Regions from separate parts of the Janthinobacterium sp. 1L-D-8-B-C4 genome, predicted to be linked through region 2. Evidence: predicted binding sites of a transcription regulator. Region 2 holds the regulator's gene; each other region holds the start of a gene.
What was found. Region 2 encodes NrdR, which represses ribonucleotide reductase genes. Its sites were predicted from a motif close to CACNANATNTNGTG; they were not measured.

Region 1 (4,845 bases), on a different contig from region 2:
CTGGCCGACATGCCGCCATCGACTGCCACGGCGTTCAGCGCGCCGGTCTTCGAGGTCGATTTCTCCATGTGGGTGGCGGCGATGGTGCGCAGGTAGTAGGTGGTTTTCAGGCCACGCAGCCATGCCAGCTTGTAGGTTTCGTCCAGCTTCTTGCCCGAGGCGCCAGCCATGTAGATGTTCAGCGACTGGGCCTGGTCGATCCACTTCTGGCGGCGCGACGCGGCTTCCACCAGCCAGCTTGGCGACACTTCGAAGGCGGTGGCGTAGATGTCGCGCAGGTCTTGCGGGATGCGGTCGATCTTCACCAGCGAGCCATCGAAGTATTTCAGGTCCGAGATCATGACTTCGTCCCACAGGTCGCGCGCCTTCAGGTCGCGCACCAGGTAGCCGTTGATCTCGGTGAATTCGCCCGACAGGTTCGATTTCACGTACAGGTTCTGGAACGTCGGCTCGATACAGGCCGACACGCCGATGATGTTCGAAATGGTGGCCGTCGGAGCGATCGCCACGCAGTTCGAATTGCGCATGCCGAACTTGGCGATGCGTTCGCGCACCGGGGTCCAGTCCATCGCCGACGAGCTGTCCACTTCCAGGTAGCCGCCGCGCTCTTCAGCCAGCAGTTTCACCGAGTCCTGTGGCAGGATGCCGCGGTCCCACAGCGAGCCACTGTACGACTCGTAGCGGCCGCGTTCTTCGGCCAGTTCGGTCGAGGCCAGGTAGGCGTAGTAGCACACCGCTTCCATCGAGGTATCGGCAAACGATACGGCAGCGTCCGAGGCGAACGGGATGCGCATCATCTGCAGGCAATCCTGGAAGCCCATGATGCCCATGCCGACCGGACGGTGGCGCATGTTCGAATTGCGCGCCTTGTCGACGGCGTAGTAATTGATGTCGATCACGTTATCGAGCATGCGCATGGCGGTGCGCACGGTCTTGGCCAGCTTGACGTGATCGAGCTTGCCTTCTTTCATGTGCGCCGGCATGTTGACGGAACCGAGGTTGCAGACGGCGATTTCATCGGCGCTGGTGTTCAGCGTGATTTCCGTGCACAGGTTCGAGCTGTGGACCACACCCACATGCGACTGCGGGCTGCGGATGTTGCATGGGTCCTTGAAGGTGATCCATGGGTGGCCGGTTTCAAACAGCATCGACAGCATCTTGCGCCACAGGTCCAGCGCCTGGATCTTTTTGAACGAACGGATTTCGCCGGCGGCGGCTTTCGCCTCGTAGCCCAGGTAAGCCGTTTCAAAGGCCTTGCCGACCTTGTCGTGCAGGTCCGGCGTTTCCGATGGCGAGAACAGGGTCCACTCGCCTTTTTCCATCACGCGCTTCATGAACATGTCGGGTATCCAGTTCGCCGTGTTCATGTCATGGGTGCGGCGGCGGTCGTCGCCGGTGTTCTTGCGCAGGTCGAGGAATTCCTCGATGTCCATGTGCCAGGTTTCCAGGTAGGCGCAGACGGCGCCCTTGCGCTTGCCGCCCTGGTTCACGGCCACAGCCGTGTCGTTGACCACTTTCAGGAACGGCACCACGCCTTGCGACTTGCCGTTGGTGCCCTTGATATGGGCGCCCAGGGCGCGCACCGGCGTCCAGTCGTTGCCCAGGCCGCCGGCATATTTGGCCAGCAGCGCGTTGTCCTTGATGGCGTCGTAGATGCCTTCGAGGTCATCGGAAACGGTGCTCAGGTAGCACGACGACAGCTGCGAGCGCAAGGTACCCGAATTGAACAGGGTCGGCGTCGAGCTCATGAAATCAAACGAGGACAGCAGGCTGTAGAACTCGATGGCGCGCGCTTCGCGATCCGACTCGTTCAGGGCCAGGCCCATTGCCACGCGCATGTAGAACGCCTGCGGCATTTCGATGCGCACGTCCTGGATATGCAGGAAGTAGCGGTCATACAGGGTTTGCAGGCCGATATAGCCAAATTGCAGGTCGCGGTCGGCAACGATGGCTTTCGCCAGGCGCTCCAGGTCGAAGGTAGCCAGCACAGGGTTCAGCAGTTCTGCCTTGATACCTTTGGCGATATAGGCCGGGAAATAGGTCAGGTATTCGCTGGCGGCGGCCGCTTGCGGCACTTCCTTGCCGAACACTTCCTTGCGCACCGTGTGCAGCAGGATGCGGGCGGTGACCTGGCTGTAGGCCGGGTCTTTTTCCATCAGCGCGCGCGCTGCCAGGATGGCCGACTTGTGCAGTTCTTCGACCGGCACGCCGTCGTACAGGTTTTTCACGGTTTCAGCCAGGATGGCGTCGGCGTCGACGTGCTTTTCCAGGCCGGCGCAGGCAGCGTTGATCAGGTCGCGCACCTGCTGCATGTCGAGCGGGCGGCGCACGCCGTTGTCCAGCACGTTCAGTTGCGGTGCGGCCACTTGCGCGGAACCGCCTTGCGCTTCCTTCTGCAGGCGGCGCTCTTCCATGTGCTTGGCGCGGTACAGCACGTAGGCACGCGCCACGTCGTGTTCGCCCGAACGCATCAGCGACAGTTCCACCTGGTCCTGCACGTCTTCGATATGGAAGGTGCCGCCGCCCGGCTGGCGGCGCACCAGCGCGGCCACGACGGAGCTGGTCAGTTGTTCCACCAGTTCACGCACGCGGGCGGAAGCGGCGCCCTGGCCACCGTTCACGGCCAGAAACGCCTTGGTCATGGCGATTGCGATTTTCGACGGCTCGAATGCCACCACCGCGCCGTTGCGGCGGATGATGCGATAGTCGCCCATGGCCGCGCCGGTGCTTGCCACGCTGTGCGCCGCGCTTGGCGCTGGCGGTACTGGCGTTGGATGGATGGAAATATCTTGAGGTGATTGCATTGAAGCTCCCGTTGTCAGCTAAAGTCAGCCTGCAGTTTTGCTGCCGCGTGTGTTGTTGAATAGAACGCCCAATGGTCCGGGCTTCTTCCGGTATTTATTATTAAAAACTACATTTTTAAGGCATCAGATGATACTAATGAAAACAGCCTGCCCTCACGGCCCAAGCTGGCGCGAAACATGTCTCGATGGGTGATAAACCGCCAGTGTCAACATTGCCAGGTGAGCACGCAGATGGTGTTGGCGCTGGCTAGACACTAATTCTGGAAACCGCTGTGATGGCACTACATTTAGTAACTACATCTAATTTATGCACTAATTGTAGTACCCATCGATGGCAGGCGCAATACTTTTTCCCGCCGATGTACCGCTTAATTTTTGCATTTACATGCACGAATTCGATTGACTTTTCAGGCTATGGATAACCAGCGCGGCGCCCGCATAGTAAGCACTAACGCAGGCTGGCGCGGACCGCTGCGCGCCCGGTTCCCCGATATTAATCCAGGTCAATATCAGCCTGGTTGGCCTTGCTATGCCAGCAATTATTTACGTCAATGCAACTACCGGCACATCGGTCAGCCGCCGTCGGGCAAACAAGGCCGGCATTATAATCTACCGCGCCGCTTCGGTCCCGCCGCCGCTTTTTTCGGCTCAGCCCGGTAGTTCGCGCAATTGTAATTTCTGCATGCGATAGCGCAGCTGGCGCACGCTGATGCCCAGGTGCAGCGCCGCCCGCGCGCGGTGGTAGCGCGTTTGCGCCAGCGCCTGCAAGATCATCTCGCGCTCGGTTTGCAGCAGGAACAGCTGCAGCGGCACGATGGGCGCGCTGCCATGTCCCATGCCTGGCAGCGGCAACTGCCGGCCGGGCAAGCCGGCATTCAAGGCCGTTACCGGCGCCTGGGCAGGCACCAGCGCTGGCAAGCCTAGCCCATCGACCGTGAGCAGGCCGCCATCGGCAAAAGCCAGCGCCCGCTCCAGCAGGTTTTCCAGTTCGCGCACATTGCCGGGAAAAGCATGGCGCGCCAGCGCCGCCAGCACCGCCGGTGCCAGCCGCACATTTTGCCGTGGCGCCAGGCGCGCCAGAATGGCCTCGCACAAGGCCGGCAGGTCGCCCAGCCGCTCGCGCAAGGGCGGCACGGCCAGTTCGATCACGTTCAAGCGGTAATACAAGTCCTGGCGAAAAGTGCCGCAAGTCACGCCGCGCGCCAGGCCCTGCTGGCTGGCGCACAGAATTCGCACATCAACGGCCTCGTCGGTGCTGCCGCCCAGTTTGCGCACGCGGCGTTCCTGCAGCGCGCGCAGCAGCTTGACCTGCATCGCCAGTGGCACATCATCGACTTCGTCAAGCAGCAGGCTGCCGCCATGAGCCGCCTGGAACAGGCCCTGGCGTTCGTGCAGCGCGCCCGTGTATGCGCCCGGGCGGCAGCCGAACAGTTCCGCTTCCATCAGGGCTTCGGGAATGGCGCCGCAATTGACGGCCACGAAGGGGCCATCGGCGCGTGCGCCCTGGGCATGAATGGCGCGCGCCACCAGTTCCTTGCCGCTACCCGATTCGCCCTGGATCGCCACCGGTGCGCCGGACGCGGCGATGCGCGTGATCTGTGCGCGCAACGCCTGCATGGCGGCCGAGCTGCCGCTCAACTGCGGCGCAGCAACTGGCGCGATGGGCGCAACATGGCCGCCGGCGGCACCGGTACGCGAGCTGGGCATGATTATCCTTCAGCAAGGACTGCGATCGGGCACCTCAGGTAATGCGTGCCACAATCATGCTACGCCTGGCCGGCAGCCGATGGCGTTACGATACGGATGAGCAATGCAGGCGGGACGGTTACAGCGTGGCGTGCGCGTGACTGCAGTAGTCGTGGCCCTTGGCCTGCACGTTTTCGGAAGCCGGGTAATACACGCCGCAGTGAGCGCAGCACAGCATCAGCTCGGCGTCGGGCAGTTCAGCCACGCGGCCGGGCGGAGTAAAGGGATTGGGCTGCTGCTGGCGTTGCTGCTGGGCGCGCTGCTGCAAACCGCGAAGCTTGCTGCGGATCGCGAA
Region 2 (4,845 bases):
AGCCATGTGCATTGGACCAAACATTGCAACGCAGCATATTCTCAGCTGGGTGAATACAATGACAAGCCCCGTAACATACGCTTACAAGCCGGCGCCAGGTTTAAGTGCAGCTTAAGCAATAGCAACTTTTCCCGCAAATCGGCCTGTCATCGGCTCTCGCAGCCCGATGCGCGGGGATTATAGCCGCAGCGCGGCCGCTGCGCTGCTTTCCTTGCTCAATTTGGGTACTTAACTTACAATTTGGCTTCCATTACGTCTCACGTGACTGGCGAAAAGCTGCAACAATCCCCATTTTGGTGCGATCATTGCCGGCGAAAGGTGGGCATCCACCGGGAAACGTGAGATTTCATCAGCCGTTCGCCTGGGCAGCCCACCGATGGAATTGCGCGAAGAGGCTGCCTTTCCGTTTGTTATTCACTTAACGCCGGCTCCCCTCATTCGATCCAACCTGCCAGTACAAAGCACCCACATCTTTGGAGTTTTTACATGTTTGCAAAAGATCACAACCTCGCCAACGTCGATCCTGAACTGTTCGCCGTTATTCAAAAAGAAAACACGCGCCAGCACGACCATATCGAACTGATCGCGTCCGAGAACTACACTTCGCCAGCCGTAATGGAAGCGCAAGGCTCGCAGCTGACCAACAAGTATGCCGAAGGCTATCCGGGCAAGCGCTACTACGGCGGCTGCGAATACGTCGACGTGGCCGAGCAGCTGGCGATCGACCGTGTCAAGCAACTGTTCGGCGCCGAAGCGGCCAACGTGCAGCCCAATTCGGGCTCGCAGGCGAACCAGGGCGTGTTTTTCGCCATGCTGAAACCAGGCGACCTGATCATGGGCATGTCGCTGGCCGAAGGCGGCCACCTGACCCACGGCATGCCGCTGAACATGTCCGGCAAATGGTTTGACGTTGTGTCGTATGGCCTGACGGCCGAGGAAGATATCGACTACGAAGCCATGGAACGCCTGGCCCGTGAGCGCAAACCAAAGCTGATCATCGCCGGCGCCTCGGCGTTCTCGAAAAAGATCGACTTCGAACGCTTCTCGAAAGTGGCTAAAGAAGTCGGCGCCTACTTTATGGTTGACATGGCCCACTACGCCGGCCTGATCGCCGCCGGCCTGTACCCGAACCCGGTGCCGTTCGCCGACTTCGTTACCTCGACCACGCACAAGTCGCTGCGCGGCCCGCGCGGCGGCATTATCCTGATGAAGGCCGAACACGAAAAGGCCATCAACTCGGCCATTTTCCCCGGCATCCAGGGCGGCCCGCTGATGCATGTAATCGCCGGCAAGGCGGTTGCCTTCAAGGAAGCGCTGAGCCCTGAATTCGTCGAGTACCAGAAGCAGGTCGTGAAAAACGCCGACGCGCTGGCCAGGACCCTGATCTCGCGCGGCCTGCGCATTGTTTCCGGTGGCACCGAGTCGCACGTGATGCTGGTCGACCTGCGCGCCAAGAACCTGACGGGCAAGGAAGCCGAAGCCATCCTCGGTTCCGCGCACATTACCTGCAACAAGAACGGCATCCCGAACGACCCGCAAAAGCCATTCGTCACCTCGGGCATCCGCCTGGGCAGCCCGGCGATGACGACGCGCGGTTTCAAGGAAGCCGAAGCGGTGCAAGTGGGCAACCTGATCGCCGACGTGCTGGACAATCCGCATGACGCCGCCACCATTGAGCGCGTGAAAGCGGCAGTGAAGGTGCTGGCGGATGCGAACCCCGTCTACGCTGCATAATTATTTGTCCAGAATGTGTCTTCCAGAGTAAGATTCTGTCTGACACATTTCTTGTCGTGCCCGCGGGCGCCCTGAGTGTATCCGGGCGCCCGCGCTCCATTTGTTGAACCAGAAAATTGACCCGCTGCCCATGAAATGTCCATTCTGCCACCATGACGAAACCCAGGTCCTCGATACGCGCGTATCCGAGGAGGGCGACGCCATCCGCCGCCGGCGCCGTTGCGGCAAATGCGACAAGCGTTTTACAACCTACGAACGAATTGAACTGATCATGCCGGCCGTGGTCAAAAAGAATGGCAGCCGGACGGAATTCGCTGCGGATAAGTTGCGCGGCAGCCTTATGCTGGCCTTGCGCAAGCGTCCCGTCGCGGCCGCCTCGCTGGATATGGCAATTGCCACCATCGAAGAAAAACTGCTGACCAGCGGCAAGCGCGAAGTCGATTCCGGCTATATCGGCGAACTGGTGATGCAGGAATTGAAGCGCCTCGACAAGGTTGCGTATATCCGTTACGCATCGGTCTACAAGAATTTCGAAGACCTGGCCGAGTTCCAGGACGCAATTGCCGAAGTGGGCCAGCCGCGCAAGGGCTAGTCATCACAGTTGTTTTCTTTCAGCAAGCGGCCTGGTCAATCCAGCGGCCGCTTTTTTTACCTCTTCCCAGTTTATCTCCAGGCTGTTTGCGCTGTCTCATGCGTGACACCGTGGGCGCGCCTATCGTGTAGCAGGGCCGGCTGATCCTGGCCATTCACTCTTCTCTTTCCCTGAAAGCGGAGGTAAACATGCGCCATGTCCATCATGCCGGCGGCACCACCCTGGTTGAAGTTCTGGTCGCGCTGTTGCTGCTGGCCGTGGGCCTCCTGGGCGGCAGCGCGATGCAATTGTCCTCCTTGCGCGCGCGCCATGAATCGGCTTTGCTGTCGAGCGCCATGCAACTGGCGGCCAGCATGGCCGAGCGCATGCGCGCCAACAGCACGCAAATGCAGACACCTGACGCCGACAATCCCTACCTGGGCCTCGACTACCAGGCGGGGCCGCTTGATGAGGCGGGTGGCGCGCCGGACTGCCTGGGTGACGCCGCCTGCGGCGCCGCGCAACTGGCGCAATTCGATATCGCCGAATGGAAGCAGCAGTTGCGCAAGGACTTGCCCGGCGCGCGCCTGCGCATCTGCCGCGATGCGCTGGCCTGGGACGCGGCCGCGCACGGTTTGCAATGGAGCTGCAGCGGCGGCAGCGGCGCACCGGTCGTCATCAAGCTGGGCTGGCGCGGCAGGCAGGCCAGGGACGGCGCCGCGCAAGAAGCGGCCGCCATGCCGAAAGTCGCCATGCAACTGGCGGCCGGTGCGCCATGAGCTGCCACGCGCAGCACCAGGCTGGCATGACCCTGGTCGAGTTGTTGGTGGCGCTGGGCGTGGGCGCCATGCTGATGCTGGCGTCGAGCGCGGCGTTGCTGTCGAGCAGCCGCAGCTATATGGACCAGGTGGAAGCGGCGCGCCTGGCCGACAATGGCCGCTATGCTTCTGACGCCATCGCGCGGGCGTTGCGCCAGACGGCCTGGGTGAACTGGGACGCCAGCGCCGCACCCTTGACGCATGCGGCGCACGACAGCGCCAATATCGCCGGCCTCGATGCGCGCGGCCTGGGCAAGAACAGCGAGGGCATCAGCGCGCCCTTGGCGGGCAGCATCAACGGCAGCGATGTGCTGGCGCTGCGCTTTTACGGCACCGGCGAGGGCGCGGGCGGCGATGGCGCGGTGCTCAATTGCGCCGGCTTTGGTGTCGGCGCGGCAAGCAATGAAGCGCAGCGCGGCTGGAGCATTTTCTATGTGGCGCAGGACGATGGCGGCGATGGCGAGGCGGAATTGCGCTGCAAATACCGCGCCGGCGGCGGCTGGGGCGCCGATGCCTTGATCCGTGGCGTCGACAGTTTCCAGGTCTTGTATGGCCTCGATACCGATACGCCGCCCGATGGCGTGGCCAACCAGTATGTCAACGCCAGCAGCCTCGATGCGCGCGACGCGGCGCTGGTGCTGGTGGGCGCCGATGAGGCCGAGCGCGAGCGCGACTTTCATCGCCGCACGCACTGGAAGCGCGTGGCCAGCGTGCGCGTGGCCTTGCTGCTGCATGGCGCAGGTAATCTTGGCAACGCTGGCGACGACGCCGGGCCGGCGCAGTTCGACCTGTTCGGCCCGGCATATGCAGACGCGCACGGCGCGCAAGACCCTGGCGTGCGCATCGTGCCGGCCAGCTTGCCACCCACCCAGCGCGGCCGTTTGCGCCAGCTGGTGCAAGCGACCATCATGCTGCGCAATGGGCCGGCCTGAACCGCCAGGCGAGGGTGAGCGCGGCGCGGCCCTGGTGTTTGCGCTGTGCCTGCTGGTAGCCATTTTGCTGCTGGGCGTGTCGGCCGCGCAGATGGCCTTGCACGGAGAAAAGGCGGCTCGCGGCGAGCGCGACCGGCAAATCGCTTTCCAGGCCGCCGAGGAGGCATTGATGGATGCGCAGCACGATATCGAAGGCCTGCCCGGGGCGCCTGGCCGCAGCGCGCTGTTTGCACCAGGCAGCGCGGCCGGCTTTGCGCCTGCCTGCAAAGGAGAGCCGGGGCTGTGCCTGCCAGCCGCCAGCGGCGCGCCGGCCGTGTGGCTCAGCACCGACCTGGGCGTGGCGGACTCCGGCACGGTTGCCTACGGCCAGTTCACCGGCGCGGCGATGCAGACGGGAGAGGGTTTTCTGCCCTTTAAAAAGCCGCGCTACCTGATCGAATTGCTGCCGTTCCACCCGCCCGGCGAAGAGGCTGGTGTACCTGCTGGCGCGCCGCTCGGACTGCCGTCCGGCGCCGGTTATCTGTACCGCGTTACCGCCATCGGCTTCGGCGCGCAGGACGATACGCAGGTGGTGCTGCAAACTTATTACAGGAAGCCGGGGCCGGCGCCGGGAGAAGCGCCATGATGGCTCGCTCGCTTGTTGCCCTGCTGATCTGGCTGATAACCAGTGCCCAGGTACTGGCCGCATCGCCGCTGGTCGATCTGTCGCGGGCCGATACCGGTTTGCACGGCGCGCGCGTGCCACCCAATCTGCTGCTCAACCTGTCGTTTACCCACACGGCGGCCGCTG
Region 3 (4,845 bases), on a different contig from region 2:
GCGCTTCCCGGCTCATTTCCAGCGGCATCACCCAGCGCCGCGCACCGAGCTGCGCCAGCAGCTGCAGGCTGGGGCCATTGAACAGATTCAGGTGCGGGCCGGCGATAAAGGCCGTGCCCTTTTCCAGGCAATGCACGGCGCCAAAATCGTTCGCCTCCACCGCGTAGCGGCCGTTGCCGGCGATACGGCGCAAGGTCGCCAGTTCCGCACCGGACTCGATCAGCGCCTGGGTCGACAGCACCACCTCCTTGCCGGCAGCCGCCAGCAGGTCGGCGATGTCGAGCCAATCGGTCAGGCGCAGCTCATGGCGGCGCGAGCAGACCGTCTCGCCCAGGTAGACGATATCGACGGCGGAGTCGGCGACCTGCTGGTAGAACTCGAAGACGGTGACGCGCGGCCAGTAGTACAGCAAGGGCCCCAATGAAAGCTTCAGCATGATTTTCCTTATTTCCATGACCTGTGATAGGCGCCTAATGTGTGCTGCTGCCCTTCCGCCAGTTTGTCCATCGCCGCCATCCAGCCCGGCTTGACGGCGTAGCGCTGCTGGCCGTCGCGGCAGGCGTCGATCGTGTCGATGGCCTCGCGCCATACGCGCGTGACCTGCGCCACATAGGCCGGGCTGCGCTGGCGCCCTTCGATTTTCACGGCTTTCACGCCCATGGCGACCAGCTGCGGCAGCAGCGCCAGGGTATTCAGGCTGGCCGGTTCCTCGATGGCGTAATACTGTTCGCCGTCGACGTCGAAGCGGCCCTTGCACAGGGTCGGGTAGCTGGCGTTTTCGCCGGGGCCGTAGCGGTCGATCAGCACGCCATTCAGGCGCGACTCCAGGCCGGCCGGCGTTTCCACCCAGCGCACGGCCTTGGCCGGCGAACATACGCCATGGGTGTTGGGCGCTTCGCCGGTCGCATACGATGACAGCGCGCAGCGCCCTTCGACCATCACGCACAGGCTGCCGAAACCGAACACTTCGATCTCGACCGGCGTGCTGGCGATCAGTTGCTCGACCTGCGTCATCGACAGCACGCGCGGCAGCACGGCACGCGAGATGCCGAAGTGTTCATGGTAAAAATTGATCGCTTCGTAGTTGGTGGCCGAGCCTTGTACCGACAGGTGCAAACGCAGTTGCGGATGATGCTTGCATGCATAGGCCATCAGACCCGGGTCGGCGACGATGATGGCGTCCAGCCCCGCATCGACGGCGCGGTCGATGGCGCTGCGCCACACGCTCCAGTTGTGCGGCTGGGGGTAGGTATTCAATGCCAGCAGCACCTTGCGGCCGTGCTGGTGGGCGTAGCGCACACCTTCGGCAATCGCCTTTTCGTCGAAATTGAGTCCGGCGAAATTGCGTGCGTTGGTGGCGTCGCGAAAGCCCAGGTAGACAGTGTCGGCGCCATTGTCGACGGCCGCTTTCAGGGCCGGCAAACTGCCTGCCGGGCAGACCAGTTCCAGCGGTCCGGCCGCGCGGTAGACGGTGGGGTTTTCAAGCTTCATGATGAATCGCTTTCTGTATCGGCTCAGGGTCGAGACTATAGCCCCGCGCCATGTGGCCAGTCCTTGACGCAGGTGAAGGAATGCATGCATGGCACCCCCTCCTTGCGCTGTAGAATGCGCCACTGCCATCGTGCCTAACTCGTATTCATTCCAGCCACCACCATGACCCGCAAACCACTGCTGATACTGCTACTGACCCTGTTCCTCACCGCGCTGCAAGTGCAATGGGCCTCGCCCGTCGAAGGCCATGACATCAACAGCACGCACATGTTTTCGCCCGAAATACTGGGCGTGTATCCGGGCGTGGTGCTGCTGTTCCTGCTGGCCGTGTTTGCCCGCCGCCAGGTGCCGCTGCTGCGCCAGAGCGCCATCTGCACGGCCCTGCTGGCCGTGTACTGGCTGCTGGCCAACTACATCACGTTTGATATTCGCGTGGCCAGCTGGAGCACGTTTTCGCCGATGGAAATCTGGACGCATGTGCTGCCCGCGTCGGTCATCAGCATCGTCGCCTGCGGCGGCGCATTCTTTGGCACCACCTGGATGATCCTGCGCGAGACGCGCTGGAACAAAAAGTGAAAGCAGCGCGATTTTCACCTGGATCAAGCTTCCGGCAATCGCTTGTACGCACCCTTTGACGGCACTACATTTAGTCGCTAACCTTTAATAAAACACCGCATGTTGTGGTTATTGGAGGTTTCATGTCAACTAGCGCACTACCCTTGGCGCCATCTAAAAATAGCGGCCAGGTCGATGTCGCCGCATCCATCAACGAGTACCTGGAGCGGCGCGACTGGCGGGTCAACGCCAACGCCAACCAGGGCTATTCGCTGGGCGGCCTGATACTTAATGTGTCGGGCAAGGTGATCGCCAACTACTGGCTCGACCAGGTCTATCCGCCGGCAGTGGGCGCGGCCCACCGCGAGGCGGCGCTGCATATCCACGACCTCGACATGCTGGCCGGCTATTGCGCCGGCTGGTCGCTGCGCACCCTGCTGCACGAAGGCCTGAACGGCGTGCCGGGCAAGGTCGAATCAAGCCCGCCGAAACACATGTCGTCGGCCATCGGCCAGATCGTCAATTTCCTCGGCACCCTGCAAAACGAATGGGCCGGCGCGCAGGCCTTCAGCTCTTTCGACACCTATATGGCGCCCTTTATCCGCAAGGACAGCCTGGCCTACACCGACGTGCTGCAGTATATGCAGGAGTTGATCTACAACCTCAACGTACCATCGCGCTGGGGCACGCAGACGCCATTTACCAACCTGACTTTCGACTGGGTCTGCCCGGAAGACCTGCGCGAACAGATACCCGTGATCGCCGGCGTGGAAATGCCGTTTGCCTACGGCGAGCTGCAGGCCGAGATGGACATGATCAACCGCGCCTATATCGAAATCATGATGGCCGGCGACGCCAAGGGCCGCGTGTTTACCTTCCCGATCCCGACCTATAACATCACCGAAGACTTCGACTGGCACAGCGAAAACGCCGAGCGCCTGTTCGAAATGACGGCGCGCTACGGCCTGCCCTACTTCCAGAACTTCATCAATTCGGAACTGAAGCCGAACATGATACGGTCGATGTGCTGCCGCCTGCAGCTGGACCTGCGCGAGCTGCTCAAGCGCGGCAATGGTCTCTTCGGCTCAGCCGAGCAGACCGGGTCGCTGGGCGTGGTGACGATCAACTGCGCGCGCCTCGGTTACCTGTGGCGCGGCGACGAAGCGGCCTTGCTGGCCGACCTGGACCGCCTGCTGGAACTGGGCAAGACCAGCCTGGAAATCAAGCGCGCCACCATTGAAAAGCTGATGCAAGAGGGGCTTTTCCCGTACACGAAACGCTATCTGGGCACCTTGCGCAACCACTTTTCCACCCTGGGCGTCAACGGCATCAACGAAATGATCCGCAATTTCAGCGGCAACGCATACGACATCACCAGCCTGGATGGCCATGCGCTGGCAATCCGTTTGCTTGACCATGTGCGCGCACGCATGATCGAATTCCAGGAACAGACCGGCCATATGTACAACCTGGAAGCGACGCCGGCCGAAGGCACCACCTACCGCTTCGCGCGCGAAGACCGCAAGCGCTATCCGGCCATCCTGCAGGCCGGCACGGTGGACAATCCGTATTACACCAATTCCTCGCAACTGCCGGTCGGCCATACGGACGACCCGTTCGAGGCACTGGAGTTGCAGGATGCGCTGCAGCGCAAATACACGGGCGGCACGGTGCTGCACCTGTATATGACCGAAGCGCTGTCGGACGCCAACGCCTGCCGCGCACTGGTGAAACGCGCGCTGTCGCGCTTCTCGCTGCCCTACATCACCGTCACGCCCACCTTTTCGATCTGTCCGCGCCATGGCTACCTGGCCGGAAAACACGAGTTTTGCCCCACCTGCGACGCGGAGCTGATCGCCCGCAAGCAGGCCAACTTGAACGCCATACTGGAGGAAACACCATGAACGCACGTCCCCAACTGAATCCGGTCATCACGCTTGACGACAGCGAACGCCAGCGCTGCGAAATCTGGACCCGCGTGATGGGCTACCATCGCCCCGTCGCCTCGTTCAATATCGGCAAGCAGGGTGAATTCCACGAGCGCCAGTACTTCAGCGAAGCGTGCGCCTCGGTGTCGGGACCGCTCGCTTGCCGCTGATGGCAAAGGAACTGCGGGTGGGCGGCGTCACGCCGTTTTCCGCCACCGACTACCCCGGCCAGCTGGCGGCCGTGGTGTTCGTGCAGGGCTGCCCCTGGCGCTGCGGCTATTGCCACAATCCGCATCTGCAGCCGCGCTCGAGCGACGCCCTGGTGCCGTGGGCCGATGTGCTGGCGCTGCTGCGCCGCCGCGTCGGCCTGATCGACGCGGTGGTCTTCAGTGGCGGCGAAGCATGCATGGACCCGGCCCTGGAAAACGCCATGCTCGATGTAAAAGCGCTGGGCTTTGGCGTGGGCCTGCACACGGCCTGCATCTACCCGCAGCGCTTGACGCAAGTGCTGCCGCTGGTCGACTGGGTGGGTTTCGATATCAAAGCCGCATTCACGGATTATCGGGCGATTACCGGCGTGGCCAACAGCGGCGACCCGGCGCGCGCCTGCCTGGACGCCATCCTGGCCAGCGGCGTGGCCCATGAATGCCGCACCACCATCCACCCCGCCCTGCTGCCCGACGCGGCGCTGCTGGAACTGGCCGCCATGCTGGCGAAAAAAGGCGTCACCAACTATGTTCTGCAGCAGTTCAGCGCCGATGGCTGCACCAACGGCAGCCTGCTCAACGCCACCTTGCATGGCTACCCGGCGGCGACCACGCTGGCACAGCTTGCCGCCCTATTTCCGCGTTTTACCTTCCGACATCCTCAG

Region 1: the regulator NrdR is predicted to act here: its motif matches at 3,084-3,097, upstream of AC0Z42_RS09315 (ribonucleoside-diphosphate reductase subunit alpha).
Region 3: the regulator NrdR is predicted to act here: its motif matches at 2,161-2,174, upstream of AC0Z42_RS18915 (ribonucleoside triphosphate reductase).

The regions. Positions count from the first base shown of each region.
Region 1 is NZ_JBXAVX010000004.1:123,771-128,615, forward strand. It holds gene AC0Z42_RS09315 (ribonucleoside-diphosphate reductase subunit alpha) at 1-2,804, opposite strand, end outside; gene AC0Z42_RS09320 (sigma-54 interaction domain-containing protein) at 3,453-4,511, opposite strand; gene AC0Z42_RS09325 (PP0621 family protein) at 4,630-4,845, opposite strand, start outside.
Region 2 is NZ_JBXAVX010000019.1:79,590-84,434, forward strand. It holds ZMP/ZTP riboswitch at 252-374, shown strand; gene glyA (serine hydroxymethyltransferase) at 487-1,734, shown strand; gene nrdR (transcriptional regulator NrdR) at 1,865-2,326, shown strand; gene pilV (type IV pilus modification protein PilV) at 2,515-3,084, shown strand; gene AC0Z42_RS26260 (PilW family protein) at 3,081-4,055, shown strand; gene AC0Z42_RS26265 (pilus assembly PilX family protein) at 4,042-4,680, shown strand; gene AC0Z42_RS26270 (pilus assembly protein) at 4,677-4,845, shown strand, end outside.
Region 3 is NZ_JBXAVX010000011.1:58,694-63,538, forward strand. It holds gene AC0Z42_RS18900 (U32 family peptidase) at 1-436, opposite strand, end outside; gene ubiU (ubiquinone anaerobic biosynthesis protein UbiU) at 445-1,491, opposite strand; gene AC0Z42_RS18910 (hypothetical protein) at 1,654-2,067, shown strand; gene AC0Z42_RS18915 (ribonucleoside triphosphate reductase) at 2,190-3,950, shown strand; gene nrdD (anaerobic ribonucleoside-triphosphate reductase) at 3,947-4,144, shown strand; gene AC0Z42_RS18925 (anaerobic ribonucleoside-triphosphate reductase activating protein) at 4,144-4,845, shown strand, end outside; gene AC0Z42_RS18930 (TetR/AcrR family transcriptional regulator) at 4,842-4,845, opposite strand, start outside.